Regions from separate parts of the Streptomyces sp. NPDC001530 genome, predicted to be linked through region 3. Evidence: riboswitches for the same ligand, from Rfam matches in the RefSeq annotation. Region 3 holds a riboswitch; each other region holds the start of a gene.
What was found. A riboswitch is a leader RNA that binds a small molecule or an ion and turns the genes downstream of it on or off. The one in region 3 is predicted to bind S-adenosylmethionine.

Region 1 (9,921 bases), on a different contig from region 3:
CGATCCTCCCCCTGGTCGGCGGCCCCGCCAACGTCACCTCGGTCGCCCACTGCATGACCCGCCTCCGCCTGGGCCTCCGGGACCGGACCCTGGTCCAGGAGGACGCCCTCAAGGCCCTCCCCGCCGTACTCGGCGTAGTCGCGGACAACGACACGTACCAGATCGTCCTGGGCCCGGGCACGGTCGGCCGCGTAACCCCCGAGTTCGAAGCCCTGCTGGCCGCGGGCACGACCGCCGATCACCTGGCGGCCAAAGGCGCCGAGCTGAAAGCGGCCCAGCGGCACCGCAACTCCACCCCCCTCAAACTCCTCCTCCGCCGCGTCGCGAACATCTTCGTCCCCCTGATCCCCGCCCTGATCGGCTGCGGCGTCATCGCAGGCCTCAACGGCCTCCTGATCAACCTCCACTGGCTGCCCTCCCTCACCCCCGCCCTCGCCGCCATCGCCTCCGGCTTCATGGCCCTGATCGCCGTGTTCGTCGGGTACAACACGGCGAAGGAATTCGGCGGAACGCCCATCCTGGGCGGCGCGGTGGCGGCGGTCATCGTGTACGCGGGCGTCGCGAAGGTGACCGTGTTCGGGATGACGCTCGCTCCCGGCCAGGGCGGCGTCCTGGGCGCACTGGCGGCCGCGGCCCTCGGAACGTACGTCGAGAAGTGGTGCCGCAGCTGGGTCCCGCAGACCCTGGACGTCCTGGTCACCCCCACCCTCACGGTGCTGCTCACCGGCCTGGTGACGCTCTATGCCCTGATGTACGCGGCGGGCGAGCTCTCCATGGCCATCGGCACGGCGGCGAACTGGCTCCTGGAGAACACCGGCGCCTTCGCCGGCCTGATCCTGGGCGGTCTGTTCCTCCCGCTGGTGATGCTGGGCCTGCACCAGGCGCTGATCCCCATCCACACCACCCTCATCGAGCAGCAGGGCTACACCGTGCTCCTCCCCATCCTCGCGATGGCGGGCGCGGGCCAGGTCGGCGCGGCCGCGGCGGTGTACGTCCGGCTCCGCCACGACACGTCCATCCGTACGACGATCAAGTCGGCGCTCCCCGCGGGCCTCCTCGGCGTCGGAGAACCCCTGATCTACGGCGTCTCGCTCCCCCTCGGCCGCCCCTTCATCACGGCGTGCGCGGGCGGCGCGGCCGGCGGCGCCTTCGTCGGCCTCTTCTCGATGCTGGGCGACAAGGTCGGCTCGACGGCCATCGGCCCGTCCGGCTGGGCCCTGTTCCCCCTCCTCTCCGGCAACCGGGGCCTGGCCCTGACGGCCACCATCTACGCGGGCGGCCTCCTGACCGGCTACCTGGTCGGCTTCCTCGCCACGTACGCCTTCGGCTTCACGACCCGCGCCGATGCGCCCGGCGGCGGCAGCCCAGCGCGAGGCTGACGTGCGGGCCGGGTTGTCAGTGCCGTGTGCGAGGGTGGTCGAGGTAGAAACGACAACCGCTCGGCCGGGGAGGGAACCCACCACCGTGAACCACGCACAGCTGACCGCCCTCGGCCGCGCCCTGCGGCTGCTCGGGGAGCACGGCGACGCGCTGAACGCCGACACCCCCGACGCCAAGCTGCACGAGGTCAAGGCCGACCTGAAGCGGGCCCTGGACCTGCTCGACGAGACGGTGACGACGGCCGCGCCCACGACCCGCTGCTCGGAGCATCCAGGCGGCCCCGTCGACGAGGGCGCCGCCGACCTCTGCCTGCTCTGCGAGACCCGCCGCCGCGCCGCCCGCCGCTCCGAGGTCAACGACGCGTACGCGCACGGCCGCACCACCACCGGCCCCGAGGAAGCCCCCGAGCGCACCAAGTCCCGCTACGGCCTGCGCGGCGACCGCCCCCAGCCCCAGCAGCGCTGGCTCCCGGAGGTCTGGAACGGCCAGGCGTGGCAGCTCTGCGGCACCCCCCGCCGAGACCGCCACGAGGCCGAGCGCTACCTCGCCGCCGAGCGCCGCACCCCCCGCCCCGGAATGGCCTACCGCTTGGTCCACGAATTCACGGACTACGAGGTCCTACGCATCTGGGGCACCCCGGTAAGAATCGACATCGAACCAATGGGCAACCTCTAGCCGATCCAGGGGGAGCCCCCACCCGTCCGCACCCGAAAGTCAAACCCAGGGGGGTCTGGCGGGCGCAGCCCCCGGGGTACGGGAATGGGTGGGGGCGAAAACCCCCGAGGTCAGCTGAGGGTGCGGAGCGCCGCCGGGTCGTACGCCGCCAGGTCCGCGAACCGTCCGTCGAGAACCTTCGCCGCCCACTCCGGGTCCTGCAGCAGCGCACGCCCGACCGCGACCATGTCGAACTCGTCGCTCTCCAGGCGGTCGAGGAGGTTGTCGAGGCCGGCCACCGGCGCGCCCTCGCCCTGGAAGGCCTTGATGAAGTCGCCGTCCAGGCCGACCGAGCCGACGGTGATGGCGGGCTTGCCGGTCAGCTTCTTCGTCCAGCCGGCCAGGTTCAGGTCCGAGCCGTCGAACTCCGGGAGCCAGTAGCGGCGGGTGGAGGCGTGGAAGGCGTCCACTCCGGCCGCGGCGAGCGGGGTCAGGATGGACTCCAGCTCCTCCGGCGTCTCGGCGAGCCGGGCGTCGTACGCCTCCTGCTTCCACTGCGAGTAGCGGAAGAGGACGGGGAACTCCGGGGAGACCGCCGCGCGCACGGCGGCGACGATCTCCGCCGCGAACTTCGTACGGGCCACCGGGTCGCCGCCGTACGCGTCGGTACGACGGTTGGTGCCCGCCCACAGGAACTGGTCGATGAGGTAGCCGTGGGCGCCGTGGAGTTCGACGCCGTCGAAGCCGATGCGCTCGGCGGCGGCCGCGGCCTCGGCGAACGCCGCGATGACGTCGTCCAGGTCGGCCTGGGTCATCTCCTTGCCCTCACCGGCGGTGCCGTTGATGCGCAGGCCCGACGGGCCGACCGCGGGGGCGTCCGCGAACGGCGGCTCGCCCGCGCTGCGCACCATGCCGATGTGCCACAGCTGCGGCACGATCGCGCCGCCCGCCGCGTGCACGGCGTCGGCGACCTTCGCCCAGCCCGCCAGCTGCTCCTCGCCGTGGAAGCGCGGGACGCGGTCGCTCTGCCCTGCCGAGTCGTGGCCGACGTACGTGCCCTCGGTGACGATCAGACCGACGCCCGCGGCGGCGCGGCGGGCGTAGTACCCGACGACGTCCTCCCCCGGTATGCCGCCCGGCGAGAACATCCGGGTCATCGGGGCCATCGCGATGCGGTTGGGGACGGTCAGGCCGTTCAGGGTCACGGGGCGGGACAGGATCTCGGCTGCGCGCGAGGCGGCGGTGGCAGTCACGAAGGGGGCTCCTCGGAGAGGTCGGTCAGACATCGAGCAGACGGCGCATGGGGATTCCGTGCAGTATGTGCACATGCATCAAACCGTCTGTCAACGTCAACCGCCCCGCCCGCCAGGGCATTCCGCCGCCCCACGCCCCCTTCTGTGATCCGGACCACGCCCGCCCATGGCCCCTGCTGCGCCCCTGACCCCGAACACGCCCGAGGGCGGCACCCCCTGGGAGTGGGGGTACCGCCCTCGGAACGTAAGGACAGTGATCAACCAGAGGTCGATCAGAAGTCCATGTCACCGCCCGGCATGCCGCCCGGAGCGGCCGCGGAGGCCTTCTCCGGCTTGTCGGCGATGACGGCCTCGGTGGTGAGGAACAGCGCGGCGATGGAGGCGGCGTTCTGCAGGGCAGAGCGGGTCACCTTCGCCGGGTCGATGATGCCCTCGGCGATCATGTCGACGTACTCACCGGTCGCGGCGTTCAGACCGTGGCCGACCTGAAGGTTGCGCACCTTCTCGACGACGACGCCACCCTCGAGACCACCGTTGACGGCGATCTGCTTGAGCGGGGCCTCCAGGGCGAGCTTCACGGCGTTGGCGCCGGTCGCCTCGTCACCTTCGAGCTCGAGCTTCTCGAACACGGCGGAAGCCTGGATGAGAGCGACGCCACCACCGGCGACGATGCCCTCCTCGACGGCCGCCTTCGCGTTGCGAACGGCGTCCTCGATGCGGTGCTTGCGCTCCTTGAGCTCGACCTCGGTGGCGGCACCGGCCTTGATGACGGCCACGCCGCCGGCCAGCTTCGCCAGGCGCTCCTGGAGCTTCTCGCGGTCGTAGTCCGAGTCCGAGTTCTCGATCTCGGCGCGGATCTGGTTGACCCGGCCGGCGACCTGGTCGGCGGAGCCGGCGCCGTCGACGATCGTGGTCTCGTCCTTGGTGATGACGACCTTGCGGGCGCGGCCCAGCAGGTCCAGACCCGCGTTCTCCAGCTTGAGGCCGACCTCCTCGGAGATGACCTCGCCGCCCGTGAGGATGGCGATGTCGCCGAGCATGGCCTTGCGGCGGTCACCGAAGCCCGGGGCCTTGACGGCAACAGACTTGAAGGTGCCACGGATCTTGTTGACGACCAGGGTCGACAGGGCCTCGCCCTCGACGTCCTCGGCGATGATCAGCAGCGGCTTGCCGGACTGCATGACCTTCTCGAGGAGCGGCAGCAGGTCCTTGACGTTGCTGATCTTCGAGTTGGCGATCAGGATGTACGGGTCGTCGAGGACGGCCTCCATACGCTCCATGTCGGTGGCGAAGTACGCCGAGATGTAGCCCTTGTCGAAGCGCATACCCTCGGTGAGCTCCAGCTCCAGACCGAAGGTCTGGGACTCCTCGACGGTGATGACGCCTTCCTTGCCGACCTTGTCCATGGCCTCGGCGATGAGCTCGCCGATCTGGGTGTCGGCGGCGGAGATGGAGGCCGTGGAAGCGATCTGCTCCTTGGTCTCGACATCCTTCGCCTGCTCCAGCAGAGCGGCGGAGACGGCCTCGACGGCCTTCTCGATACCGCGCTTGAGGGCCATCGGGTTGGCACCGGCGGCGACGTTGCGAAGGCCCTCGCGGACCAGCGCCTGGGCCAGGACGGTCGCGGTCGTCGTGCCGTCACCGGCGACGTCGTCCGTCTTCTTCGCGACCTCCTTGACCAGCTCGGCGCCGATCTTCTCGTACGGGTCCTCGAGCTCGATCTCCTTGGCGATGGAGACACCGTCGTTGGTGATCGTGGGGGCGCCCCACTTCTTCTCGAGGACGACGTTGCGGCCCTTGGGGCCGAGGGTCACCTTGACGGCGTCCGCGAGCTGGTTCATGCCGCGCTCGAGGCCTCGCCGCGCCTCCTCGTCGAACGCGATGATCTTGGCCATGTGAAGTGGTCCTCCCGGACGGGGTGGATTGCTCCGGATCGTGCCCGCGCCCGCGACGGACGGCCTGCAAGCCTTGTGGTTCCTTGCCCCACCGGCCTGCGGACCTCACCGGCCCGATCCAAGTTCTGTCACTCTCACTCGGAGAGTGCTAACGCCAATGATTAGCACTCGACCCCGTCGAGTGCAAGGTGCGCTCGCGCAGCGAGCTCGTTGAGGGGTGGTGGTCGGGCGACGGGTGGGCGCAAGGTGCGCTCGCGCAGCGAGCTCGTTGAGGGGTCGGCCCGGGAACGCACGAGGGGCCCGCATCCCTGGTGGGATGCGGGCCCCTCGGCGTGAGTGCGTCGGTGGCCGTTCGCGCCGGGATCAGACGGCGAGCTTGACCATGTCCGCCTGCGGACCCTTCTGGCCCTGCGAGATCTCGAACTCCACTCGCTGACCCTCTTCAAGGGTGCGGTAGCCGTCCATCTGAATCGCGCTGTAGTGCACGAAGACGTCCGCACCACCGTCGACCGCGATGAAGCCGTACCCCTTCTCCGCGTTGAACCACTTGACGGTGCCCTGAGCCATGCCTAACTCCCCTATTACTGGCCCTTGCACAGATCCACACTTCGCGGATCCGGGTCAGACCTCACCCCCCAACGGTTGGGGGTGTGCGCCGGAACGCGTCGACCGCGGCTGAATGTATCTGTCCAACTGCCGTCTGCAACAGGTCAATCGGACGAGAATTCTGGGCACAGCCGATCGGGAATATGCGGAGAATTCGCAAGGATTCAGGGCAAGTCGGGCCCCGTATATGCCATAAACGGCTCAAAAAGGCGGGGCACTTTGGCTGCTTCTAGTCGGGCGCCCGGCAGGTACTCATATGCGCCCGGCATGAAAGGCGAAGCAGGTTCCCCAACTGTACCCCGCTCAACCATGCAGAATTGCCCCCTCCGTTTCTCTCACGGAGGGGGCAATTCGGTGAACTCTTCGTGCTGGAAGCCGGGTCAGCAACCGCCCGCACTGTGACTGGTGGTCAGCCTCCGGCGACGGCGGGGATGATCGAGACGCCCGCACCGTCCGGCGTCGCCGTCTCCAGGCCCTGCTCGAACCGGACGTCGTCGTCGTTGACGTACACGTTGACGAAGCGGCGCAGCTTGCCCTGGTCGTCCAGGACACGCGCGGCGATACCCGTGTGGTTCTTCTCCAGATCGGCGATGACCTCGGCGAGGGTCGCACCCTCGGCGCTCACCTCGGCCTGACCGCCGGTGTAGGTGCGCAGGATGGTGGGGATACGGACGTTGACGCTCATGGGTGATGACCTCCGGTCAGGTACAGCGCCCCGTAAGGGGCGCGGGGCTCTGCTGAATATGCGGCTCCGCCGCGCGGGCGCGACCAGCCCCCACCGGCCCGCAGATGGAGAACGGTCCTTACGCGAGGCCGGCTTCCCGGAAAGAGTCCAGGTTGGGCCGGATCGTCGCGGTGAGCCCCGTGCCGGCCACCGCGTCCAACGTCTTGAGACCGTCACCGGTGTTGAGGACGACGGTCGTCAGCGTCGGGTCGAGCAGCCTGTTCTCGATCAGCTTGCGTGTGACGCCGACGGTCACGCCACCTGCGGTTTCGGCGAAGATGCCCTCCGTGCGCGCGAGGAGCTTGATGGCGTCGACGATCTGCTCGTCGGTCACATCCTCCACCGCACCGCCCGTACGGCGCGCGATGTCCAGCACGTACGGCCCGTCGGCCGGGTTGCCGATGGCGAGCGACTTGGCGATGGTGTTCGGCTTCTGGGGGCGTACGACGTCGTGCCCGGCCTTGTAGGCGACGGACACCGGCGAGCAGCCCTCGGCCTGGGCACCGAAGATCTTGTACGGCTTGTCCTCGACGAGGCCGAGCTTGATCAGCTCCTGCAGACCCTTGTCGACCTTGGTGAGCTGGGAGCCGGAGGCGATCGGCACGACCAGCTGGTCCGGGAGCTGCCAGCCGAGCTGCTCGCAGATCTCGTACGCGAGGGTCTTGGAGCCCTCCGCGTAGTACGGCCGCAGGTTGACGTTGACGAAGCCCCAGCCCTCGCCGGCCGGGTCGCCGATCAGCTCGGAGCAGAAGCGGTTCACGTCGTCGTAGTTGCCCTCGATGCCGACGAGCTCGCCGCCGTAGATCGCGGCCATGACGACCTTGCCCTGCTCCAGGTCGTGCGGGATGAACACGCAGGAGCGGAAGCCGGCGCGGGCGGCGGCGGCACCCACGGCACCGGCGAGGTTGCCGGTCGAGGAGCAGGAGAGAGTGGTGAAGTCGAAGGCGCGGGCGGCCTCGATGGCCTGCGCGACGACGCGGTCCTTGAAGGAGTGCGTCGGGTTGCCGGAGTCGTCCTTGACGAAGAGCTTGCCGGCGTCGACGCCCAGCTCGCGCGCCAGGTTGTCGGCCTTGACGAGCTTGGTCCAGCCGGGGTTGATGTTCGGCTTCTCGGCGACGTCCGCCGGGACGGGGAGCAGCGGCGCGTAACGCCAGATGTTCGCGGGGCCCGCTTCGATGCGCTTGCGGAGTTCCTCGGTTTCGTAGGCCGAGAAGTCGTACGCGATCTCCAGCGGGCCGAAACACTCCTCGCAGGCGAAGACCGGGCCGAGGGGCACGCGGTGACCGCATTCGCGGCATGAGAGCGCCGCGGCGGGACCCAGATCGACAGAGTTCGTGGTGGTGGCAACTGTCTGCGCAGCCATGGAGGCGAGGCCCTTTCTCCTCATCTTCCTCACGACGCACTTCGCCGTGAGACGGATTTGGCACCTTCCCTAGCCGGGAGCCTCGCCACGTCCGCGTGACAGGAACCAGCTGGAGGGTTGCCGGGGCTTCATCGGGCCGTATCCCTCTGCCCCTCTGGATGAGCGGTATTCGGTTGTACGCGGATGATCTACGCAATGCGATGGTCATCCGCGTTGTTCAAGACTGTAACCGAAGGCCAGGACAGTTGAGATAGTCGTCCGAACCGCGAGACGGCCCTATCCGATCTGCCGCTGCCGCGGCGGGCACGCCGATGAGAGTGTGTGATCAGACAGTAAGGAGCCGCAGACTGTGCTGGAAGAAGTTGAGCGCTGGCTGAGCACCCGCTCGTGGTCCGTGACCGATCGCCCGCTCCACAAGCTCATGGCCGCCAAACGCACCACAGGGTCGACGGTCAGTGTCGTGCTGCCCGCGCTCAACGAGGAGGAGACCGTCGGCGAGATCGTCGCGATCATCCGCCACGATCTGATGCAACAGGTCCCCCTCGTTGACGAGATCGTCGTGGTCGACTCGGGCTCGACGGACCGCACCTCCGAGGTGGCCGCCGCCGCGGGCGCGCGCGTCGTGCACCGGGACGAGATCCTGCCGCGGATACCGACCGTGCCCGGCAAGGGCGAGGTCCTGTGGCGGTCACTGCTCGTGACGAGCGGGGACATCGTCTGCTTCATCGACGCGGACCTCAAGGAGTTCTCGTCCGACTTCGTCTCCGGGATCGTGGGCCCGCTGCTCACCGACCCGGGCGTGGACCTCGTCAAGGCCATGTACGACAGGCCGCTCGGCTCCGCCGCCGGTCAGGGTGGCCGCGTCACCGAACTCATGGCGCGCCCCCTGCTGAACATGCACTGGCCGCAGCTCGCGGGCTTCGTCCAGCCGCTCGGCGGCGAGTACGCGGCCCGGCGGTCGCTGCTGGAGCAGCTCCCGTTCCCCGTCGGGTACGGCGTCGAGCTGGGCATGCTCGTCGACGCCCTGCACCTGGTGGGCCTGGACGCCCTGGCCCAGGTCGACGTGGGCGTCCGCAGGCACCGCCACCAGGACGGGCAGGCGCTGGGCCGGATGGCCGCGGCGATCTATCGCACGGCCCAGCTGCGGCTGGCGCGCGGCCACATGATCCGTCCCGCGCTCACACAGTTCGAACGGGGCGAGGACGGTTTCGAGCCGCGCACGCACTCCGTCGACACGGAGGAACGCCCTCCGATGGCGGACATCGCCGAATATCAGTCACGCAGAGTGGCATAGCCGTCGACAAGGAGTGACCGACTCCGGGCGGTCGTATACGGCCTGTTCGGACCTCGGCCGTACGTTTGAGCGTTTCCGGGCCGGGCTAGGTTGAGGCGTATGGCTTCCACGCATGGTGCCCATCGGATTCTGGTCGCGTCGAACCGCGGCCCGATCACCTACGAGGTACACGAGGACGGCTCGCTGCACGCCAGGCGCGGCGGCGGCGGGCTGGTCTCGGGCCTGTCGGCGATCGGGCCGGACGCGGACGCCCTGTGGGTGTGCTCGGCGCTCGGCGCCGGGGACCGCGAGGCGGTGCGGCGCGGGGTCGGCGAGACCGGCGTACGGATGCTGGACATCGACGCCGAGGTGCACGCCGACGCGTACAACGGCATCGCGAACTCCGTGCTGTGGTTCGTCCACCACATGCTGTACCAGACACCGCTGGAGCCGGTCTTCGGCGTCGAATTCCGCCGCCAGTGGGCTTCGTACGAGGCGTACAACCGCGCGTTCGCCGAGGCGCTGGCCGACGAGGCGGCCCAGCGTGCGGTGGTGATCGTCCAGGACTACCACCTGTGCCTGGTGCCGGGGATGCTCCGCGAGCTGCGCCCCGACCTGAGAATCGGGCACTTCTCGCACACGCCGTGGGCACCGGAGGAGTACTTCCGGATGCTGCCGGACGACATCCGGGCGCAGCTGGTGTGGGGCATGCTGGGCGCCGACCGGCTGGGGTTCCTGACCTGGCGCTGGGCGTCGGCCTTCATGCGGTGCGC
Region 2 (9,921 bases), on a different contig from region 3:
GGTCAGCCCACCGAAACCATCGGAGACAATCTGGACGACTCTTCTCCGCACACCATCGGGCAGCGGACGGTCGAGCACCTCAGCGGCGCCGTCGTCCGGCTCCCCGCCTGTGGTCTCCACCATCCGTCACCCCAATGCCTGTGCGGGGCCCGCTCCCTCAGGAGCCGGCGCCCGGCCTGTCCACGAGTTCCACCTGATCCACCGCGTTGCACCAGCGGCAGCGGACCGACTCGATGGTCTCACTGACCACCTCGCGCTCTTCGACCTTCGGCTCACCGGCCAGGTCGAGGTGCACATACTCGACGACCTTCGACGAGCGGGTCACGTCGAAACGCGTGAGGTTGCCGCAGAGCGTGCAGCGCCAGCGAGTCTTGGCGTCCGGCAGGGGAACCGTCATGTGGCAGTCGCTTTCCTTCTAGTGTCCGTCCAGCGCCAGTCTCCCTGGTGCATGTGGCTCGTAACCCTACGGCCTGGCGGGTACCCGACGCTCGGCTGTCCACAGCGGCGAGGCGGTCTGTCCGCATGGCTCCCGTTACGCCATGCTCTGCACCATGATCAGCAACTGGAGTACGACGGTCGGCAGAGCGATCCGGGGACAGTCGGCGCCGGTGACATACGGCCTGATCGCCCTCTGCTGTCTGATCTTCGTGATCGGCCCGGCGGCGGGCCTCAATCCGGTGTACGGCAGCGGGGACGAACTACTGGTCGCCCAGCGGGCCTACTTCCGGCGCTGGGGCGTGGTGCCCACCGAGCTCTTCGAGGGCGCGCCCCGCGCGGCGCTCACTCCCGCCACGGCCCTGTTCATCCACGGCAGCTGGCTCCACCTCCTCGGCAACATGCTCTTCTTCTACGTCTTCGGGGCGATGGCCGAGGAACGCATGGGCCACGTGCAGTTCGCCCTCTTCTACGTGGGGTGCGGCTATCTCGCCCTGCTGGGCTACGCCGCCGCGAACGCCTCCTCGCAACAGTCCCTGGTCGGCGCGTCCGGGGCGATCTCCGCGATCCTCGGCGCGTTCCTGTACCTGTTCCCCAAGGCCCGGGTGACCAGTCTCTTCCCGTTCCTCTTCTTCCTGCCGCTGCGCTTCCCGGCCTGGGTGGTGCTGCCCTTCTGGGTGACCCTGCAGTGGCTCGCGGCGGGCCGCGACACATCGGGCCCCGGCGTCGCCTATCTGGCCCACCTGGTGGGCTTCTCGGCCGGCTTCCTCTACGCATCGGTCCGATTCGGCCGTACGACTAGAGTGAAGGCCCCAGCGACGGCCGCCCCCGAGGGAGAGAACCAACCGTGATCACCGCGATCGTCCTCATCAAGACCAGCGTGGACCGGATCCCCGAGATCGCCGAGTCGATCGCCGCGCTGGACAGCGTCAGCGAGGTCTTCTCCGTCACCGGCACGTACGACTTGATCGCCATGGTCCGCGTCAAGGCCCACGAAGACCTCGCGGACGTCATCCCGGGCCGCATCAGCAAGATCCCCGGCGTCGAGGCCACCGACACCCACGTCGCCTTCCGCACCTACTCCCAACACGACCTGGAAGCGGCCTTCGCCATCGGCCTGGACGGCTGAATTCGCCCCCGCCGCCCCTACCCATTCCCACCCCTGGGGGCTGCCGCCCCCAGACCCCCGCTTCGACCTGAACGGCCCCGTCCTCAAACGCCGGACAGGCTGAACAGACAGAACAGGTCCGCTCCGACGGTTGAGGAGCCGGAACCAGGCAGGGCTCCGGGGGAAGCTGCGGGGCGGGCTCCGAACCAAAGCCTCCGTCGCGTCCAGGGCGAAGCCCTCGGCCACGAGTACGAGGCAGGCGCACCGCAGTCAGGGCACAGGGGCCAGCGCCCACCCCACAGGGCCAGGGGCGGCGCCCTGGACAGGGGCCAGAGGCGGAGTCCCGGACAGCGGCCAGAGGCGGAGCCCTGGACAGGAGCCAGAGGCGGAGCCCTGGACAGGAGCCAGAGGCGGAGCCCTGGACAGGAGCCAGAGGCGGAGCCCTGGACAGGAGCCAGAGGCGGAGTCCTGGACAGGAGCCAGAGGCGAGTCCCGAGGGGGGACAGCGCCCCCGACGAGGTCCAAGGACGTAGCCGCGCGCAGGGGTCAGGGGCGGAGCCCCCGGCGGGTCAGGGGCGGAGCCCCGGGCGGGGACGGGGGCGGAGCCCCGGGCGGGTCAAGGACGGAGCCCCGAGGGGGCCCTGGGGGCGGAGCCCCGTGCGGGAAAGTCCAGAGGGCGGCGCCCCCTCGCCGAGTCTGGGGCGGCGCCCCTCACGGGGTCTGGGGCAGCGCCCACTCGCCGGGGCTGGGGCAGTGCCCCCTCGCGGGGTCTGGGGCGGAGCCCCAGGTGGAGGGGACGGGTAGGGGCGGCGGGGGCGAAAGACCCACCCGCCCGAGCCCCCACCCACCTGCGGTCGGGTCAGACCGCCGGGACGCAGCGGCCGTCCTCCGTGCGGTAGTTCCACTTCGCGCCGTCCCGTACGAGTTCCTTCACGGCGGTCACGAAGCGCTGGACGTGCTCGTCGGGAGTGCCCGCGCCGAAGCTGACGCGGATGGCGTTGAGGGACTTCTCGCCGGGCGCGGCCTCGGGGGCGCCGCACTCGCCCTGGGTCCCCGGGTCGCTGCCGAGGAGGGTGCGCACCAGCGGGTGGGCGCAGAAGAGGCCATCCCGGACCCCGATGCCGTACTCAGCGGAGAGCGCGGCGGCGAAGTGCGAGCTGTTCCACCCCTCGACGACGAAGGAGATGACGCCGACGCGCGGCGCGTCGTCACCGAAGAGGGAGAGGACCCGCACCTCGGGCACCTCGGCCAGCCCCGCGCGGACCGTGTCGATCAGGTGCTGCTCCCGGGCGACGAGCCCCTCGAAGCCGGCCTCCGCCAGCGCCTTGCAGGCCGACGCGATCGAGTAGGCGCCGATCACGTTCGGCGACCCGGCCTCGTGCCGCGCCGCACTCTCGTGCCACTCCACGTCCACGCCACCATCCGTACGCCGCGCGACCTTCCGGCTCGCACCGCCGCCCGCGAGGTACGGCTCGGCCTCGCGCAGCCAGTCGGAGCGGCCCGCGAGGACACCGGAGCCGAAGGGCGCGTACAGCTTGTGGCCGGAGAAGGCGACCCAGTCGACGTCCAGGTCGCGGACGGACACCGGGTGATGCGGGGCCAGCTGCGCGGCGTCGAGGACGATACGCGCGCCGTGCGCGTGCGCGGCCGCGGCGAGCTCCCGCACCGGCCACAGCTCACCGGTGACGTTCGAGGCCCCGGTGACGCAGACGAGGGCCGGCCCGTACGGGTCGCGGTCGGCGAGCGCGCGCTCCAGCGTCGCGACGGCCTCGTCAGGCGTGCGCGGGGCGTTCAGGTACGTCACCCGGGCATCCCGCCACGGCAGCAGCGAGGCGTGGTGCTCGGTCTCGAAGACGAAGACCTGGCAGTCGGCCGGAAGGGTGGCGGCGAGCAGGTTGAGTGAGTCGGTGGTGGACCGGGTGAAGATCACCTGGTCGCCCTCGCGGCAGTCCAGGAACTCGGCGACGGTCTTGCGAGCGTTCTCGAACAGGTCGGTGGACAGCTGCGACAGGTACCCGGCACCGCGGTGCACGCTGCCGTAGTACGGGGCGTATGCGGCCACGTCGTCCCACACCCGCTGCAGGGCCGGGGCACTGGCGGCGTAGTCGAGCGCGGCGTAGGTGACCTCGCCACCGGTGACGAGCGGGACGGTGACATCTCGCCCCAGGACGGGCAGAGGGGCACAAACGGTCTGGTCGGCGGCAGCGGTGAAGACAGACATGGCGAGCTCCTGTGAGAGGCAGAAGGAATCACCGCGCGAGCGGGTACCGGGTACACCGGGATCGGGTACACCGGAATACGGCTCAGCGCGGGAAGGGTGGAAAGGGGGTATGCGGAGGCGGGGCTCTACGCCCTATCGCATTCGCTTGCTCACAGAAGGCTCCCTCGAACGACCAGGACCCCTGGTACCGCGCTTATTTGAAAGCGTGCGAGGGGTCCGCGCTTGCCGTAGACCTCGCTGCCTACGGCCTGGTCTTCACCCGGGGCACCCCGCCACGGACGGAGGGTTGCCGGACAGCCGGCCGGGGCCTGATGGCTGTCGCTCATGACCTGGTACAGCATCTTGCCAGAAGATCTTCGACGCGCAAGGCGCAGTCCAGGATCCGGACTGCGCCTCGCGTCACCTCACGTACGGCCTCGGAGCCGACGTACGGCTCAATGGGCTCGGAGTCGGCGTACGGCTCATGCGTTGGTGGCCGCCACCCACCGCTCCAGCGTCCTCTTCGCCGCCCCGGAGTCGATGGCCTCCGCCGCCTTCGCCATGCCCGCGCGGATCTGGTCCACCAGCGGCGCGTCGCCCGGCGACAGCGCCACCAGGGCCGCCGCCGAGTTCAGCAGCACCGCGTCCCGTACGGGCCCGGTCTCGCCGTTCAGCAGTCGACGGGCCACGTCCGCGTTGTACGACGCGTCGGCGCCGCGCAGGGCCTCCACAGGGACGAGGTCGATACCGACGTCGCGCGGATCGAAGCGCTCCTCGGTCACCTTGCCGTCGCGGACGACCCAGACCTTGGACGTCGACGTGGTGGTCAGCTCGTCGAGGCCGTCGTCGCCGCGGAAGACCAGCGAGGAGTTGCCGCGCTCGGCGAAGACGCCCGCCACGATCGGCGCCATGCGCAGATCCGCGACCCCGACCGCCTGCGCCCGCACCCGCGCCGGATTCGTCAGCGGCCCGAGGACATTGAACGTCGTCCGGATCCCCAACTGACCCCGCGCCGCCGCCACATGACGCAGCGCCGGATGGAACTTCACCGCGAAGCAGAAGGTGATCCCGGCCTCCTCGGCCACCTCGGCGACCCGCTTCAGGGGCAGCTCGAGGTTGACGCCGAGCTTCTCCAGGACGTCCGAGGCACCGGAGGCCGAGGACGCCGCACGGTTGCCGTGCTTGACGACCTTGGCGCCGGTCCCGGCCACCACGATCGCCGACATCGTGGAGATGTTGACGGTCTTCGCGCCGTCGCCGCCCGTACCGACGATGTCGACGGTCGGCCCCGGCACCTCGATCACATTGGCGTGCTCGTACATCGTCCGGACGAGCCCGGAGATCTCCTCGACCGTCTCGCCCTTGGCCCGCAGCGCCACCGCGAAACCGGCGATCTGCGCGTCCGTCGCCTCGCCGCGCATGATGCGGTCCATCGCCCAGGCCGTGTCGTCCGCGCTCTGGTCACGGCCGTCGAGCAGGCCGTTCAGCACCTGGGGCCAGGAACGGCCCGCCGCGGTGTCGCCTCCAGCGGGGTTCACAGCGCTCATAAGCCGCTCCTGGTTCAGTCCCGGAAAGGGACTCCTTATAGGGATGGGAACACCCTATCCAGCCCGGGAGACGGCAAAGAGCCCCGTCCATGCAATGGACGGGGCTCCAGCCGTGGCGATCAATAAGGACCGATCAGAGGATCAGTGGTGGCCGTGGCCGCTCGTGATCTCCTTGTACTCCTCGACCGTGGGCTTGGGGATCTGGTTGTTCTCCCCGTAGAAGCCCTTGCTGAGCTTGGCGCGCAGCCGCTGCGTGCCCGTGACCTTGCGCTCGACACCGTTCTCGTCGACCGTCGGGCCGATCTCGGCCGGCAGGTACTGCTCGTGCGCCGTGAGGGCGTGCAGCGACGACTGCGGCAGCGGCTCGTGGACCTCGATGAACTCACCGTGCGGCAGGCGCTTGATGATGCCCGACTCGCGGCCGTGCAGCACCTTGTCCCGGTCGCGGCGCTGGAGGCCGAGGCAGATCCGCTTGGTGATGAGGAACGCGAGGACCGGTCCGACGAAGAAGAAGATCCGCACGAACCAGGTGACCGTGTTGATCGACAGGTGGAAGTGCGTGGCCCACAGGTCGTTGCCGCCACCGATCAGCAGCCCCATGTACAGGGTGATCCACGCGACGCCGATGCCGGTACGCGTCGGGGCGTTGCGCGGGCGGTCCAGGATGTGGTGCTCGCGCTTGTCGCCGGTGATCCAGGACTCGATGAACGGGTAGACCGCGATCGCGACCAGGACCAGCGGGAAGATCATCAGCGGGATGAACACACCCAGGACGAGCGTGTGACCCCAGAGGTTGACCTCCCAGCCCGGCATGAAGCGGATCAGGCCCTCGGAGAAGCCCATGTACCAGTCGGGCTGGGCGCCGGTGGACACCTGGTCCGGACGGTAGGGGCCCATGGCCCAGATCGGGTTGATCTGAGCGACCGCCGCGATGGCCGCGATGGCACCGAAGACCAGGAAGAAGAAGCCTCCGGCCTTGGCCATGTAGACCGGAAGGAGCGGCATGCCGACGACGTTCTTGTTGGTCCGTCCGGGGCCCGCGAACTGCGTGTGCTTGTGGTAGAAGACCAGGATCAGGTGGCCGACCACCAGGCCGAGCATGATGCCCGGCAGCAGCAGGATGTGGACCGAGTAGAAGCGGGCCACGAAGTCGCCGCCCGGGAACTCTCCGCCGAAGAGGAAGAACGACAGGTACGTGCCGACGATCGGCACGGACAGGACCGCGCCCTCCATGAAGCGGACACCGGTGCCGGAGAGCAGGTCGTCCGGGAGCGAGTAACCGGTGAAGCCGGTGAACATGCCCAGGACGAACAGCAGGAAGCCGAACAGCCAGTTGACCTCACGCGGCTTGCGGAACGCACCCGTGAAGAACACGCGCATCATGTGCACGAACATGCCGGCGAGGAAGATCAGCGCCGCCCAGTGGTGGATCTGCCGGATCAGCAGACCACCGCGCACATCGAAGGAGATGTGCATGGTCGAGTTGAACGCCTCGGACATCAGCTGGCCCTGCAGCGGGATGTAGCTGCCGTGGTACTCCACCTCGTTCATCGACGGGTGGAAGAACAGCGTCAGATACACACCCGTGAGGATGATGATGATGAAGCTGTAGAGGCAGACCTCACCCAACATGAACGACCAGTGGTCGGGGAAGATCTTGCGCATGTTGGACTTGGCCAGGGAGTAGATCCCCAGACGGCCGTCGGCCCAGTCGGCCACCCGCTCGCCGGCGGGCGCCTTCTCGCGCGGCGAGCGCGAGTCGGAGGTGGTGGTAGTGCTCATCCGCGCTCCCAGAATGCAGGACCGACGGGCTCTTCGAAGTCGCCGAGCGCCTCGAGGTAGCCCTCGTCGTTCACACCGATGCGCAGCTGCGGCAGGGCGTGACCGGCCGGGCCGAAGATGACTCGGGCACCGTCGGAGAGGTCGAAGGTGGACTGGTGGCACGGGCAGAGGGCGTGGTGCGTCTGCTGCTCGTACAGGGAGACCGGGCACCCGACGTGGGTGCAGATCTTCGAGTAGGCCACGATTCCCTCGTAGGACCACTCGAGTTCCTGCTTGTCCTTGATGTTGTCCGGCTGGATCCGGACGATCATCAGGGCCGCCTTGGCGATCTCCTTCTGGAAGTCCTCGTCGTGCTCCTCCAAGCCCTCGGGCTTGGCGAAGGTGAGCGAACCGACGGCGACGTCCGAGGGACGCAGCGGCTCGTTCGTGTTCATGTTGACGAGGAGCTTGCCCTTGGACCAGATCGTGTGGCGCAGCTTGGTGCCGGGCAGCGGGCCGAGGTCGCGCAGCAGCATGACGCCGGAGAGCGGGAACAGGGCCAGCGCGCCGAACATCGTGTTGCGGATCAGCTTGCGGCGGCCGAGCGCGGACTCCTTGGCGCCCTGCTTGAAGTCGGCCATGACCTTGGCCTTGACCTCGGGCTCCGCCTCGATCGCGTGACGCTCGTCGACGATCTCCACGTCGGACATCAGCGTGCGGGCCCAGTGGACCGCGCCCGCGCCGATCGAGAACAGCGCCACACCGAGGGTCAGCCCCAGCGCGAAGTTCAGCGCGCTGATGTGCCCGATCGGGAACACGAAGATCGACTTGTCGTTCGGGATCGCCACGTACGAGACGATGAAGGCGACGGTGGCCAGCATCGACAGCGTGAACAGCATGGCGACGGTGCGCTCGGACCGCCTGGCGGCCCGCTCGTCGATGTCCTGGACGCGGTGCTCGTGGGGCGGCAGTCCCGGGTCCGCGAACGGGTTCTTCTCGTCCGCGACGGCTACCGCTTGACCGTGCTCGTCGGTGGCCCGCTCAGCGGGCACGTTCTCTTCTGGAATGTCTTGGCTACTCATGACTTCTTGGCCTTTGCGGTCCGAGCGGCGACCCAGACGGCGACGGCGATCAGGGCGCCGAGTCCGAAGATCCAGGAGAACAGTCCTTCAGTGACCGGCCCGAGGCCGCCCAGTTCGAGACCGCCGGGGTTCTCGGTGTCGTCACCGTTGACCGCGTCGAGGTACGCGATGATGTCCTTCTTGTTCTTCTCCGACAGCGTCGTGTCGGGGAAGGACGGCATGTTCTGCGGGCCGGTCTGCATGGCCTCGTAGATGTGCTTCGGGTCGACACCGTCCAGGCTGGGCGCGAACTTGCCGTGCGTCAATGCGCCGCCCTTGCCGGTGAAGTTGTGGCACTGCGCGCAGTTGGTACGGAAGAGCTCGCCGCCCTTGGCGATGTCCGCGCCCTCGGGGTTGACCTGGCTCTTGGTCGGGATCGAGGGACCGGCACCGAGCGAGGCGATGTACGCCGCGAGCTGGTCGATCTCGGCCTGCGAGTAGATGACCTTCTTCTTCGGGACCTGCGCGCCCGGCTGCTGGGCCGGCATACGGCCGGTACCGACCTGGAAGTCGACCGCCGCGGCGCCGACGCCCACGAGGCTCGGCCCGTCGGAGGTGCCCTGACCGCCGGTGCCGTGGCAGCTTGCGCAGCCCACGGAGTACAGCTTCTTGCCCTCGTCGATGGCGAGGGACTGGGCGGTCTCATCGGCTTGCGCCTGGCCCGCGGGTGCGAAGGCGGTGTACAGCCCCCCGGTGGCCGCCAGCGCGATGAGTAGGACGACGACCGCCGCCAGCGGATGGCGTCGTCGTGCGGAGAGCTTTTTCACGGATTACCCCGGTGTCAGGATCTTCTGCGTCGATGCTTCTGGATGTTTCGGGCGGTGGGCCCGATTACTTGATCATGTAGATCGTGGCGAAGAGGCCGATCCAGACGACATCGACGAAGTGCCAGTAGTAGGACACGACGATGGCGGCGGTCGCCTGCTCATGGGTGAACCTCCGGGCCGCGTAGGTGCGGCCCAGGACCAGCAGGAAGGCGATGAGACCGCCCGTCACGTGCAGTCCGTGGAAGCCGGTGGTCAGGTAGAACACCGAGCCGTACGGGTCGGAGGAGAGCGAGAGCCCGTCCTTCTTGACCAGTTCGGTGTACTCGAAGACCTGACCGCCGATGAAGATCGCACCCATGATGAAGGTGACGATGAACCACATCCGGAGCTTCTTCACGTCCCCGCGCTCGGCGGCGAACACGCCGAGCTGGCAGGTCAGGGAGGAGAGCACCAGGATCGTGGTGTTCGTCGCCGAGAACGGGAAGTTCAGGCTCTCGGCCATTTCCTTCCAGTGCTCCGGCCCGGTCACCGATCGCAGGGTGAAGTACATCGCGAAGAGGGCCGCGAAGAACATCAGCTCGGAACTCAGCCAGATGATGGTTCCGACGCTGGTGAGGTTCGGCCGATTGACCGACGGGTGCGCGTGCCCGGTTTCTACTGTCGTTGCTGTCGCCACGACCGACATTATGTCGGTCGCTTATCCCGCCCTCACCCCGGGGGGTGCCGTTCGGAGTGTTGACGGGGTGTGTCCAGCCCGTATGGCCCATCGAAGCCCTGTCCGAACCGGTGTTGACGAGGTGTTCAAGGGAGTAGCATCCGCGCCATCGGTACCAGTGGTTCCCGACCAATGCTGTGCGTCTTAGATGCGTGGAGGAACAATGCAGCCGACCGCCACGGTGCTCGTCTACAGCGACGACTCCAACACCCGCGAACAGGTGCGGCTCGCTACCGGGCGCCGGCCCGCTCCGGACGTTCCCTCCGT
Region 3 (9,921 bases):
GCAGCACCAGCAGGGCGTCGACCAGCACCGCGAGGACGGCGGTGGTCACCACCGAGTTCACCGCGAGGACCGGCCGGTGGTACAGCATCGCGGTGGTCAGCAGATTGCCGAGCGCCCCCTGGTTGCCGATCAGCGCGCCGACGCTGACCAGGCTGATGCTGGAGGCGGTCGCCACCCGCAGTCCGGCCATGATCGCCGGTACGGCGATGGGGAGTTGGACCTGGAGGTAGCGGCGGCCGGGACCGATGCCCATCGCCGCAGCGGCGGCGTTCGTCTCCTCGGGGACCGAGCGGATGCCGTCGACGACCGCGGGGACGAGGATCACCAGGCTGTACAGGCACAGCGGGATCATCACGGTGAGCCGGCTCAGCCCCGTGTAGTCGATGAGCACCACGAAGAAGGCGAGCGACGGGATCGCGTACAGCACCGTGGTGACCCAAAGGACCGGCGGGTAGAGCCAGTTGAACCGGACGCACAGCAGGCCGATGGGCAGCGCCAGCAGCAGACCGACCAGCACCGGGATCAGGGCCTCCTGCATGTGCCAGGAGATCAGACCGAGATAGCTGTTCTGGAGGTCGCTCGGAATGTCGAAGAAGCCGTTCATCGCGCGGCCTTCAGGTGGGACGGGCCCTGCGGGGAGTCCGACGGGCCCTGTGGGGAGTCCGCGGCCCGTCGCTGCCGGGCCACGCGGATCGCCGCCGCGATCGTCTCCTGGTCGGCGACGCCCAGCACCTGCCCCGCCCCGTCCACGGCGACCGCCTGGCCGGTGGGCGACAGCACCGCCCGGTCCAGCGCGACCCGCAGCGAGTCCCGGCCCACCTCGAAGCTCTGCCCGTACGGCTCCAGAGCCTGAACGTCACCGCCCCACACGCTGAGGTCCGCCCAGCCCAGCGGCTTGCCGCCGGCGTCGGTCACCAGCACCGACGACCGCTCTCCGCCCCGACCGGCGATCTCCTGCCAGTCGGAGCCGACCGGGAAGACCCGGGAGCGGTCGAGTGCGAGCTCGCGGGTGGACAGGAACGACAGACCGCGGATACCCCGGTCGGCGCCCAGGAACTCCTCCACGAACGAGTCGGCGGGCGACGACAACAACTCGTCGGGGGCGGCGAATTGGGCCAGGTGGCCGCCGGTGCGCATCACGGCGATGCGGTCGCCGATCGTGATGGCCTCGTCCATGTCATGGGTGACGAACACGATCGCCTTGCCGAGTTCGCCCTGGATGCGGAGCAACTCCTCCTGGAGGCCCCGGCGGACGACCGGGTCGACCGCGGAGAACGGCTCGTCCATGAGCAGGATCGGCGGGTCCGACGCCAGCGCGCGGGCGACGCCGACACGCTGCTGCTGGCCGCCGGACAGTTGGTACGGATAGCGGCGGGCCATGCCCGGGTCGAGACCGACCCGCTCCATGAGCTCGGCGGCACGGGCGCGGGCCCGCTGCTTGGACCAGCCGAGCAGCCGCGGCACCGTGGCGATGTTGTCGAGGACCGTGCGGTGCTGGAAGAGACCCGCGTTCTGGATGACGTAACCCATGGAACGGCGCAGGGCGTTGACCGGCTGGCGCAGGATGTCCTCGCCGTTGACCCGGATCGTGCCGCTGCTCGGCTCGACCATGCGGTTGATCATGCGCAGCGTGGTGGTCTTGCCGCAGCCCGAGGGTCCGACGAGAACGGTGATGGAGTGGTTCGGTATCTGGAGGGACAGGCGATCGACGGCCACCGTGCCGTCGGCGTATCGCTTGCTGACATCTTCGATGGCTATCAAGCGTCGAAACCCTTCGGGAACGGCTTTGCTCGTACGTGGCGGGATCGCGTGTACGAGGGTGCGTAGTCTAGCCAGTTGATGTTCGTTCGCGGTCGCCGCAGGTTACGGATTGCGAGCGTGGTCCGGTGTCGTGATGCGCAGGTGGCGGACAGAGTGGCTGCGCGGATCAGCGCGAGCCTCGAACGGCTCGTGGAGTCCGACGAGGCGACGAGCTCTTCTTCGGCCTGCCGTGGCCGAACCTCGCACTATGGGTACTCGGCCGCTGGGCCACTCCGGCCTGGGCGAGCAGGCGTACGGGGATCGGGGCGGCCGAGGTCCTGGGGGCGCTCGGCCTGATCCTCCCAGCTGCGCCGGACATCGCGTCCGTCCTGGCGGGCTGGGGCCGCCTCGGCTCGTACGTCTTGAGAGGCTCGTACGCCATCCCATACGCGGGCGGCGCGGTACCCGCCACCCACCCCCTTCTTTTCGTACTCTTCTTCCTATTTCTCCCCTCATCTCTGGAGGCACATCATGCGCGCACTGAACGTTCCCGCCGCCGGGCAGCAGCCCGAGGTGTCCGACCTGCCCGTGCCGGTGCCCGGCGAGGGCACCGTCCTGATCAAGGTGAAGGCCGCCTCGCTCAACGCCATCGACAACGTGCTGGCCGCCGGGATGATGGCGGAGATGATGCCGCACGAGTACCCACTGGTCGTCGGCCGGGACGCGGCCGGTGTGGTGGAGTCGGTCGGCGCCGGCGTCGACCATGTGAAGCCCGGCGACGAGGTCTTCGGGCACATCCTGCTGGCCCCGCCGATCCAGGCCGGGACGGTCGCCGAGTACGCGGTCCTGCCCGCGGCCGCCGTCGCCCTCAAGCCCGCCGGGATCGACTTCACCACCGCCGCGGCCCTGCCGCTGGCCGGTGCGACCGCGCTTGCCGCGGTCGATGCTGTGGCCGCCGAGTCCGGCCAGAGCGTGCTGGTCGTCGGCGCCGGGGGAGGGGTCGGCACGTACGCGGTCCAGCTGCTCGCCGCGCGCGGCGTCACCGTCGTCGCCACCGCCCGGCCCAGCGACACCGACCGGCTCATCGGCCTGGGGGCCACCACGGTCGTCGACTACACCACCGGCGATGTCGCCGACCAGGTGCGCGTCGCGTACCCCGAGGGCGTCGACGCCCTCATCGACCTCGTCTCGCACAGCGCGGACGGCCTGCCGCTGGACGTGGTCCGCAAGGGCGGCAAGGTCTCCTCCACCCTCGGTGCCGCGGACGAGCGGGTGCTCGCCGCCGCGGGCCTCACCGGCGCCAACGTCAACGGAGGCCCGGTGCGCCAGGTCATCGCCCCGCTCGCCGAGCAGCTGGCCGCCGGCACGCTCAAGGCCGATGTCAACACCGTCCTGCCGCTGGAGCGTTCGGCCGAAGGCCTGGCCACACTGGCCTCCCGTACCGCCCGCGGCAAGATCGTCATCACCGTCGCCGACTGACCGACGGGCGCGACGTTTTCCGCCGCCTTACGCGGGGGTGTGAGCGGGGCGGACGTCGGCCGGGCCCATGCGCTCGGCGCGCAGGACGCGGAGGTGCAGCGCGGCCCATGCGCGGTAGGGCCGCCAGTTCTCGGAGACCTCGGTGAGGTGGTGGCCGGGGCCGTACTGCTCGGTGATCTCCGCCTCCAGCCGGCGTTCCTGGCTCGGCAGGGTGTCCGGGTGGCCCGCGCCGCGTATGACGACGAGCTCGGCGGAGAAAACGCCCAGCCCCTTGACCTGCTGGACCTGGCGCACCGCCTCCTGGGGGTTCAGGGTGCGCAGCCAGGCCCCGTCGAGGAGCCCGTCGAGCGCGGCGTACGCCACGGAGTGCAGGTACTCGGTCTTGCGCCAGGGCAGTTCGACGTCCAGGCCGAGCAGGGCCTCGGGGGAGGGGAACGCGCCGCCGGTGCCGTAGCGGGCGACGAGTTCGGCGCGCATACGCCTGGCCGAGGTCATCCCCGTGCGCTGGGTCAACACCGCCCAGGCAGCGGCCTCGTACGGCGAGTGGAAGCCGCACGGGCGCAGGCCGGGCCAGCGGGCCTGGACCTTTGCGATCACGGGGTCGCGCTCGGCGACCGCGGGCCAGCCGCGGGCGTCGATGTCCAGGGACAGGAAGCGGCGCACCTGCTCGGCGGCGGCGTCCAGGTCGCCGTCGCCGGTCACCACGACGTGCGCCGTGGTGCCGTACTGGGTGACCTCCGCGGCGACACGGCGCCAGTCGGCGTCGGCGTGGAAGACCGTGCGCAGCGCCCCGTCGGCACCCGCCGCCGCGGCCGGCCCCAGCGGAGCGAACTCCTCCCAGAACTCCCGGCTCGCGTCCAGTGACCAGGGACCGACCACCTCGAATGCGACCGCGTGCTGCGCCATGCCCAACCTCCTGCTCAGGACACCGGCACGCGCGGACGGACGGAGAGGCCTCCGGCGCCGGTTCACTGTCTTCTGTGCACCCCACCTTGGGCTGAATACCTGACAACCTCCGTCAAGTATTTCCGCGAGCGCCGCCGCGGTGACCGTCAGGACGTACGCACCCGGCGCCCTGGAAGGCAGGATGCTCGCCGAGGCGGCGCACGTAGTCGCGGAGGCGGCTGTGCCGGGAGAGGGGGTCGGTTGTGTCGAGGTGGGTGAGTGCCACCCAGAGGTCCACGTCCGCCGCTGTCAGCTCCTCGCTCAAGACGTAGGTACAAGTGGCGAGTTGACAGTCCAGTACATCCAGCGTCGCCGATCGGGCCTCCGGCCGTGCGGTCGATGTCACGTCCCGGTCGAGGAGTTCGCGCAGGGCGTCGATGTCCGCGGCGAGGGCCGGCGGGTGCAGCGCGGGGGCGCAGGTTCCGTCGTGGCCCCTCGGTAGGTCCGCGAGGTCACGAAGGATGTCGGGGGTGTGATTGCTGACGATGCGTCCGCTCCAGCGGTCGCACAGCGCGGGCGCGGTCAGCGGGCCCTCGTAGTGGTGCCAGGTGGCCTCGTAGGCGCGGCGCAGCGAGGCGAACGCGTCAGGTGTTTCGGCGGGGAGCGCCAGGGTCGTGGTGGTGACCGAGTCCTTGAGGCCGAGCAGGTCGAGGGTGATGGCCAGGCGCAGCGAGCGCGGACAGCCTTCGGAGAGATACAGCTGATAGCGGTGCGGGGCCGGGTAGAAACCACCGGCGGCGCCGACGCCGATACGGCTGCGGATGGCGTGCGGGCGAGTGGACACGGACGGTCCGGCGCCCCAGGGGCGAGCGCTTGACGGAGAATCAACTGGGCTCGGGGCGGGAGAGGTTGAGGAGCAGGTGCCTGCACTTGGCGCGTGCGAGCTGGTGGTGGCGGCGCTGGTGGCGCACGTGCCTGCGGTGCCTGTGTTCGAGGCGCGCGAAACTGTCTTGGGCATGACTCTCCATGGGAACGACGAAGCCCCGGCCGCCTCGTGGGCGGCAGCGGCGGAACGGAGTGACTGCGCTTGCGTACCGGCACGAAGCGGCCGGACTAGTACGCGCTGGAGACCCGCAACAAGTCGATGTGCAGACGTCTCGTCAGGTAGTTCCTGGGCATTCCCACCGGTCCGCCTCCAGGGCCCGCGAGTTGCGAGACCGCGCTTGCCCCGCCGCACCGGCGGGACCCGGTCGTCACCCGGGGCACCCCGTCGCGGTGGAAGGGTTGCCTGTCAGCGGGCCGGGGCCGATGACCGCGTCGCGCGGGAGAATCCGCGGGGACGAGGCGCTGACAATCGTGACCGTCCCCGCCAGTGTCGGCGCGCTCCCCGAAGGCGTCAAGGACGCCTGTACGCGGTCTCACCAGGTGGTCATCCGGGCCGGAACACGTTGACATTGGTTTCCGCGCGTGCCTAACTTACGCCGCAGATCGGTCATGAGTGTCAGCGAAAAAGCCCTGGCTCGCTGGCCGGCAACCCTCGCGACGCGGTGGGGTGCCCCAGGTGACGACCGGACCGGAAGACTTTCGGTAAGCGCGAGCCGCCCACGGGCGGCAACAGTGACGGAGACGGCGATGGACGCAGCTTGGAAGGCCGCACGGCGGCCCCGCGGCTGCGTCCTGCTGTGCGCGAACCGCTGTGTCGATCTGCTCCGCGTCAACAGTGCCCTGTGTACCGCTTCGGGCTGTGCCCGCTGTCAAGGCTGACGGCGTTCTGAATCCCTGACGCGCACCGCCGCCGCGGTGTGCCCTCTGCCCGCCCAGCCCCCGGTACCGGCGTCTTCCCGTTCTTCGTCATCCGCGGCCTTCCTCGTTGTGCTGCGGTGCCGTCGCGTACGCCGCACCGGGGTGTCCGACTCCGCTGGAGCCCTCATGAGTGAACCCCCTGGCGCCGCCGTGTCCCTTGCCGAGGCACCGCCCGCCGACTCCCCGGCGAAGCCGCTCACCGCCCAACGCGTGCTGCCGCTGCGCAGGCCGGGCCGCTGGATCACCACGGCTGTCGTGCTGGTCCTGGTCGCCCAGATCATCCACGGCCTGGCCACGAACCCCTTCTACCAGTGGGACCGCTTCCGCTACTGGTTCCTGCGCCCCACCATCCTCGACGGCCTCGTCATCACCCTCGAAGTGGCCGCGCTCAGCGCGGTGTTGGGACTGCTCGGCGGGGTGCTGCTCGCCCTCGCGAGGCTCTCCGGGAGTCCGGTGCTGCGTGCGGCGAGCTGGGTGTACACGTGGCTGTTCCGCTCCGTACCGCTGATCGTCGTCCTGATCTTCCTCTACAACTTCAGCGCCCTGTACAAGACGTTGAGCCTCGGTGTGCCGTTCGGGCCGGCCTTCGTCACCTTCGACGAGTCACGGCTCGCCACCGACATGACGGTCGCCGTCATCGGCCTCAGCCTCAACGAGGCGGCGTACGCGGCCGAGGTCGTCCGCGGGGGAATCCTCTCCGTCGACCAGGGCCAGCACGAGGCGGCCGCCGCGCTCGGCCTGCCGAAGACGTACCAGTTCACCCGGATCGTCTTCCCGCAGGCCCTCAGGTCCATCACCCCGAACTACGTCAACCAGCTGATCGGCCTGATCAAGGGCACATCCCTGGTGTTCTACGTGTCGCTGCTCGATCTGTTCGGCTCGGTGCAGACGATGGGCAGCACCTATCCCGGCGACATCGTGCCGCTGCTGCTGGTCGCCACCGTCTGGTACCTGATCCTCACGAGTGCCGTGTCCGTCGTCCAGTTCTACGTCGAGCGGTACTTCGCCCGGGGCGCGACGCGCACCCTGCCGCCGACGCCACTGCAGAAGGTGCGGACCGGCCTCGGTGATCTGCGGGCCCGGCTGCGCAAGGAGGCCGCCGTATGACCACCGCCCAGACCCTCGACGCGCGTCCCGCCGCCCTTGAGGTCCACGACGTGCACAAGTGGTACGGCGCCCACCGGGTGCTCGACGGCGTCGACCTGACGGTGCGGCCCGGCGAGGTCACCGTCATCCTCGGCCCGTCCGGCTCCGGCAAGTCGACGCTGTTGCGGGTGATCAACCACCTGGAGAAACCCGAGGTCGGATACGTCAGCGTCAACGGCGAGTTGATCGGCGTACGACGGCACGGTGAGCGTCTCAAGGAACTCAGCGAGCGAGCCATCCTGACCCAGCGCGGCCGGATCGGCTTCGTCTTCCAGAACTTCAACCTCTTCCCGCACCTGACCGTCCTCGACAACGTGGCCGCCGCGCCCGTGGCCACCGGCAAGCTGACCAAGCCCGAGGCCCAGGAGCTGGCACGCGAACTGCTCAGCCGCGTGGGCCTGGTCGAGAAGACCGGCGCCTACCCGCGCCAGCTGTCCGGCGGCCAGCAGCAGCGCGTGGCCATCGCCCGCGCCCTCGCGCTGCGCCCAGGGATCATCCTGTTCGACGAGCCCACCTCGGCACTCGACCCCGAACTGGTCGGCGAGGTCCTGGCCGTCATCAAGGACCTGGCGACCAGCGGCACCACCCTCGTCATCGTCACGCACGAGATCGGCTTCGCCCGCGAGGTCGCCGACCGGATCGTTTTCATCGACGGCGGTCGCATCGTCGAACAGGGCTCGCCCGCACAGGTGTTGGACCACCCGCAGCACGAGCGGACCCGGGACTTCCTCAGCAAGGTGCTCTGACCGGCGCCTCCCTTCTGCCACTTCACCGCAGTCACAACCTCTTCACCGCAGTCACGCCCTCCTCCAGCGACAAGGACAGCCATGCCTACGCACTTCTCTCGACGCAGCCTGATACGCGGTATCACCGCGGCGACCGCCGTTGCCTCACTGGCCGCCGGGCTCGCCGCCTGCGGGGGCGACAGCGACGCCGCCACCACGACCGACGCCGCGGGCACGGTGACCGTGGGACAGCTGTCCAACGGGGCCGCCGAGCAGACCAAGTTGAAGGTCTCCGAGGTGAAGTCGATCAGCGCCGAGCTGCCCGCGTCGGTCCGCAAGAGCGGCAAGCTGGAGATCGGCGTCGGCGCCCTGCCCGACGGCTTCCCGCCCCTCGCGTACGTCGGCTCGGACCAGAAGACCCTCACCGGAGCGGAACCCGACTTCGGTCGTCTGGTCGCCGCGGTCCTCGGCCTGAAGCCGGAGCTGAGGAACTCCACCTGGGAGAACATGTTCGTCGGCATCGACAGCGGCAAGGTCGACGTCGCCTTCGCCAACATCACCGACACCGAGGAGCGCAAGAAGAAGTACGACTTCGCCTCCTACCGGAAGGACAACGTCGGCTTCGAGGTGCTCAAGAAGAGCACGTGGAACTTCGACGGCGACTACGAGAACCTCGCCGGCAAGACCGTGGCCGTCGACAACGGCACCAACCAGGAGAAGATCCTTCTCGAGTGGCAGACCAAGCTCGAGAAGGAGGGCAAGCAGCTCACCGTCAAGCACTTCGCGAGCAAGAACAGCACCTACCTGGCGCTGACCGGCGGGAAGATCGACGCGTACTTCGCCGCCAATCCCGGTGTCGCCTACCACGTCACACAGACCGCCAAGTCGCCCAACCCGACGCGCAGCGCGGGCACGTTCTCCGGTGCCGGCGCGTCGCTGCAGGGCCTGATCGCGGCGACCACGAAGAAGGACAGCGGGCTGGCCAAGCCGATCGCCGACGCGATCAACCACCTGATCAAGAGCGGCCAGTACGCCAAGTGGCTGTCCGCCTGGAACCTCTCCAACGAGGCCGTCAGCACTTCCCAGGTCAACCCGCCCGGGCTGCCACTCGACAACTCCTGAGCACCCGCACCTTCATGACGGATCGCCGGCCCGCTGTGGGGGCCGGCGGCCCTGAGCCCGCCGAAGTCGCCCCGTTACCGCCACGGAGATCCGACACCCATGTCCACCATCGCCCCTCCGCCGCAGCCGCAGAGCCCGGCGGCGCCACTCCACATCCTGGACAACGCGGCCTGGGCCGCGCTGACCGGTCCACACTCGGTGTTCGCCGAGCGCGTCGGACGCGCCGCCCGCTACCGCACGGACCTCTCCCCGTTCACCGCCCTGGCCGACCCCGACGATCCCCGCGCCTGGCACGACCTCGCCGAACTCGTCGGCCCCGGAACCGTCGCAGCGGTGTCGGGGGTCAAGGACACTCCCGAAGGCTGGGAGACCGTACGGCGCGGCGAGGGCGTCCAACTCGTCGGCACCGCACTGCGCGCCGAGCCCGCCCCCGACGCGGTGCGGCTCGGGCCCGACGACGTGCCCGAGATCCTGGACCTCATCGCCCTGACCGAGCCCGGCCCCTTCCTGGCCCGCACGGTAGAACTCGGCACCTACCTCGGCATCCGGCACCGCGGACGGCTGATCGCCATGGCCGGCGAACGGCTGCGCCCACCGGGCTGGACGGAGATCAGCGCCGTCTGCACTCACCCGGACCACCGCGGCCGGGGCCTGGCCACCCGGCTGCTGCGCGCGATCGCGGCGGGCATCAGGGAACGCGGAGACACCCCCTTCCTGCACGCCTCCGCGAGCAACATCGCAGCGATCCGGCTCTACGAGTCGATCGGCTTCACCCCGCGCCGACGCAGGAACTTCCTCCAGGTCCGCACTCCGGGCGCGGCGCCGGAACAGACGGCGTAGCCGGGCTGTTGTGGTGGAAGACGACATGATGCCGGTGCGCCCCCGGGCCCGCCGAGCCGGATGGGCGGAGGTGACCGAGGTGCCGGGTGTGTCCCGCCTCCGCGCCAAGGTCCTTGCCCCGCGCCGCCGCGTGCATCTGTACTCCCGGCCGCACATCGACCTGCAGCGCGTGGCCGGCGCG

Region 1: linked by a shared signal. The riboswitch ahead of thrC (threonine synthase) and the one ahead of ACFY0T_RS17625 (amino acid ABC transporter permease) in region 3 are both predicted to bind S-adenosylmethionine.
Region 2: linked by a shared signal. The riboswitch ahead of ACFY0T_RS34425 (aminotransferase class V-fold PLP-dependent enzyme) and the one ahead of ACFY0T_RS17625 (amino acid ABC transporter permease) in region 3 are both predicted to bind S-adenosylmethionine.

Annotation. Positions count from the first base shown of each region.
Region 1 covers NZ_JBIAVS010000018.1:199,278-209,198, forward strand. The annotation lists gene ACFY0T_RS34040 (PTS transporter subunit EIIC) at 1-1,379, shown strand, start outside; gene ACFY0T_RS34045 (hypothetical protein) at 1,465-2,055, shown strand; gene ACFY0T_RS34050 (NADH:flavin oxidoreductase) at 2,166-3,320, opposite strand; gene groL (chaperonin GroEL) at 3,560-5,182, opposite strand; gene ACFY0T_RS34060 (cold-shock protein) at 5,546-5,749, opposite strand; gene ACFY0T_RS34065 (MoaD/ThiS family protein) at 6,198-6,473, opposite strand; gene thrC (threonine synthase) at 6,592-7,875, opposite strand; SAM riboswitch class I at 7,893-8,040, opposite strand; gene ACFY0T_RS34075 (glucosyl-3-phosphoglycerate synthase) at 8,225-9,169, shown strand; gene ACFY0T_RS34080 (trehalose-6-phosphate synthase) at 9,269-9,921, shown strand, end outside.
Region 2 covers NZ_JBIAVS010000019.1:43,311-53,231, reverse strand. The annotation lists gene ACFY0T_RS34445 (NYN domain-containing protein) at 1-123, opposite strand, end outside; gene ACFY0T_RS34440 (hypothetical protein) at 158-397, opposite strand; gene ACFY0T_RS34435 (rhomboid family intramembrane serine protease) at 552-1,286, shown strand; gene ACFY0T_RS34430 (Lrp/AsnC family transcriptional regulator) at 1,283-1,564, shown strand; gene ACFY0T_RS34425 (aminotransferase class V-fold PLP-dependent enzyme) at 2,403-3,764, opposite strand; SAM riboswitch class IV at 3,978-4,094, opposite strand; gene trpD (anthranilate phosphoribosyltransferase) at 4,226-5,290, opposite strand; gene ACFY0T_RS34415 (cytochrome bc complex cytochrome b subunit) at 5,432-7,072, opposite strand; gene ACFY0T_RS34410 (Rieske 2Fe-2S domain-containing protein) at 7,069-8,133, opposite strand; gene ACFY0T_RS34405 (c-type cytochrome) at 8,130-8,939, opposite strand; gene ACFY0T_RS34400 (heme-copper oxidase subunit III) at 9,004-9,624, opposite strand; gene ACFY0T_RS34395 (hypothetical protein) at 9,818-9,921, shown strand, end outside.
Region 3 covers NZ_JBIAVS010000008.1:68,793-78,713, forward strand. The annotation lists gene ACFY0T_RS17600 (ABC transporter permease) at 1-604, opposite strand, end outside; gene ACFY0T_RS17605 (ABC transporter ATP-binding protein) at 601-1,761, opposite strand; gene ACFY0T_RS17610 (NADP-dependent oxidoreductase) at 2,272-3,219, shown strand; gene ACFY0T_RS17615 (DNA-3-methyladenine glycosylase family protein) at 3,247-4,125, opposite strand; gene ACFY0T_RS17620 (cell envelope biogenesis protein OmpA) at 4,238-4,948, opposite strand; SAM riboswitch class IV at 5,319-5,466, opposite strand; SAM riboswitch class IV at 5,595-5,704, shown strand; gene ACFY0T_RS17625 (amino acid ABC transporter permease) at 6,034-7,014, shown strand; gene ACFY0T_RS17630 (amino acid ABC transporter ATP-binding protein) at 7,011-7,799, shown strand; gene ACFY0T_RS17635 (ABC transporter substrate-binding protein) at 7,881-8,900, shown strand; gene ACFY0T_RS17640 (GNAT family N-acetyltransferase) at 9,000-9,740, shown strand; gene ACFY0T_RS17645 (putative leader peptide) at 9,751-9,921, shown strand, end outside.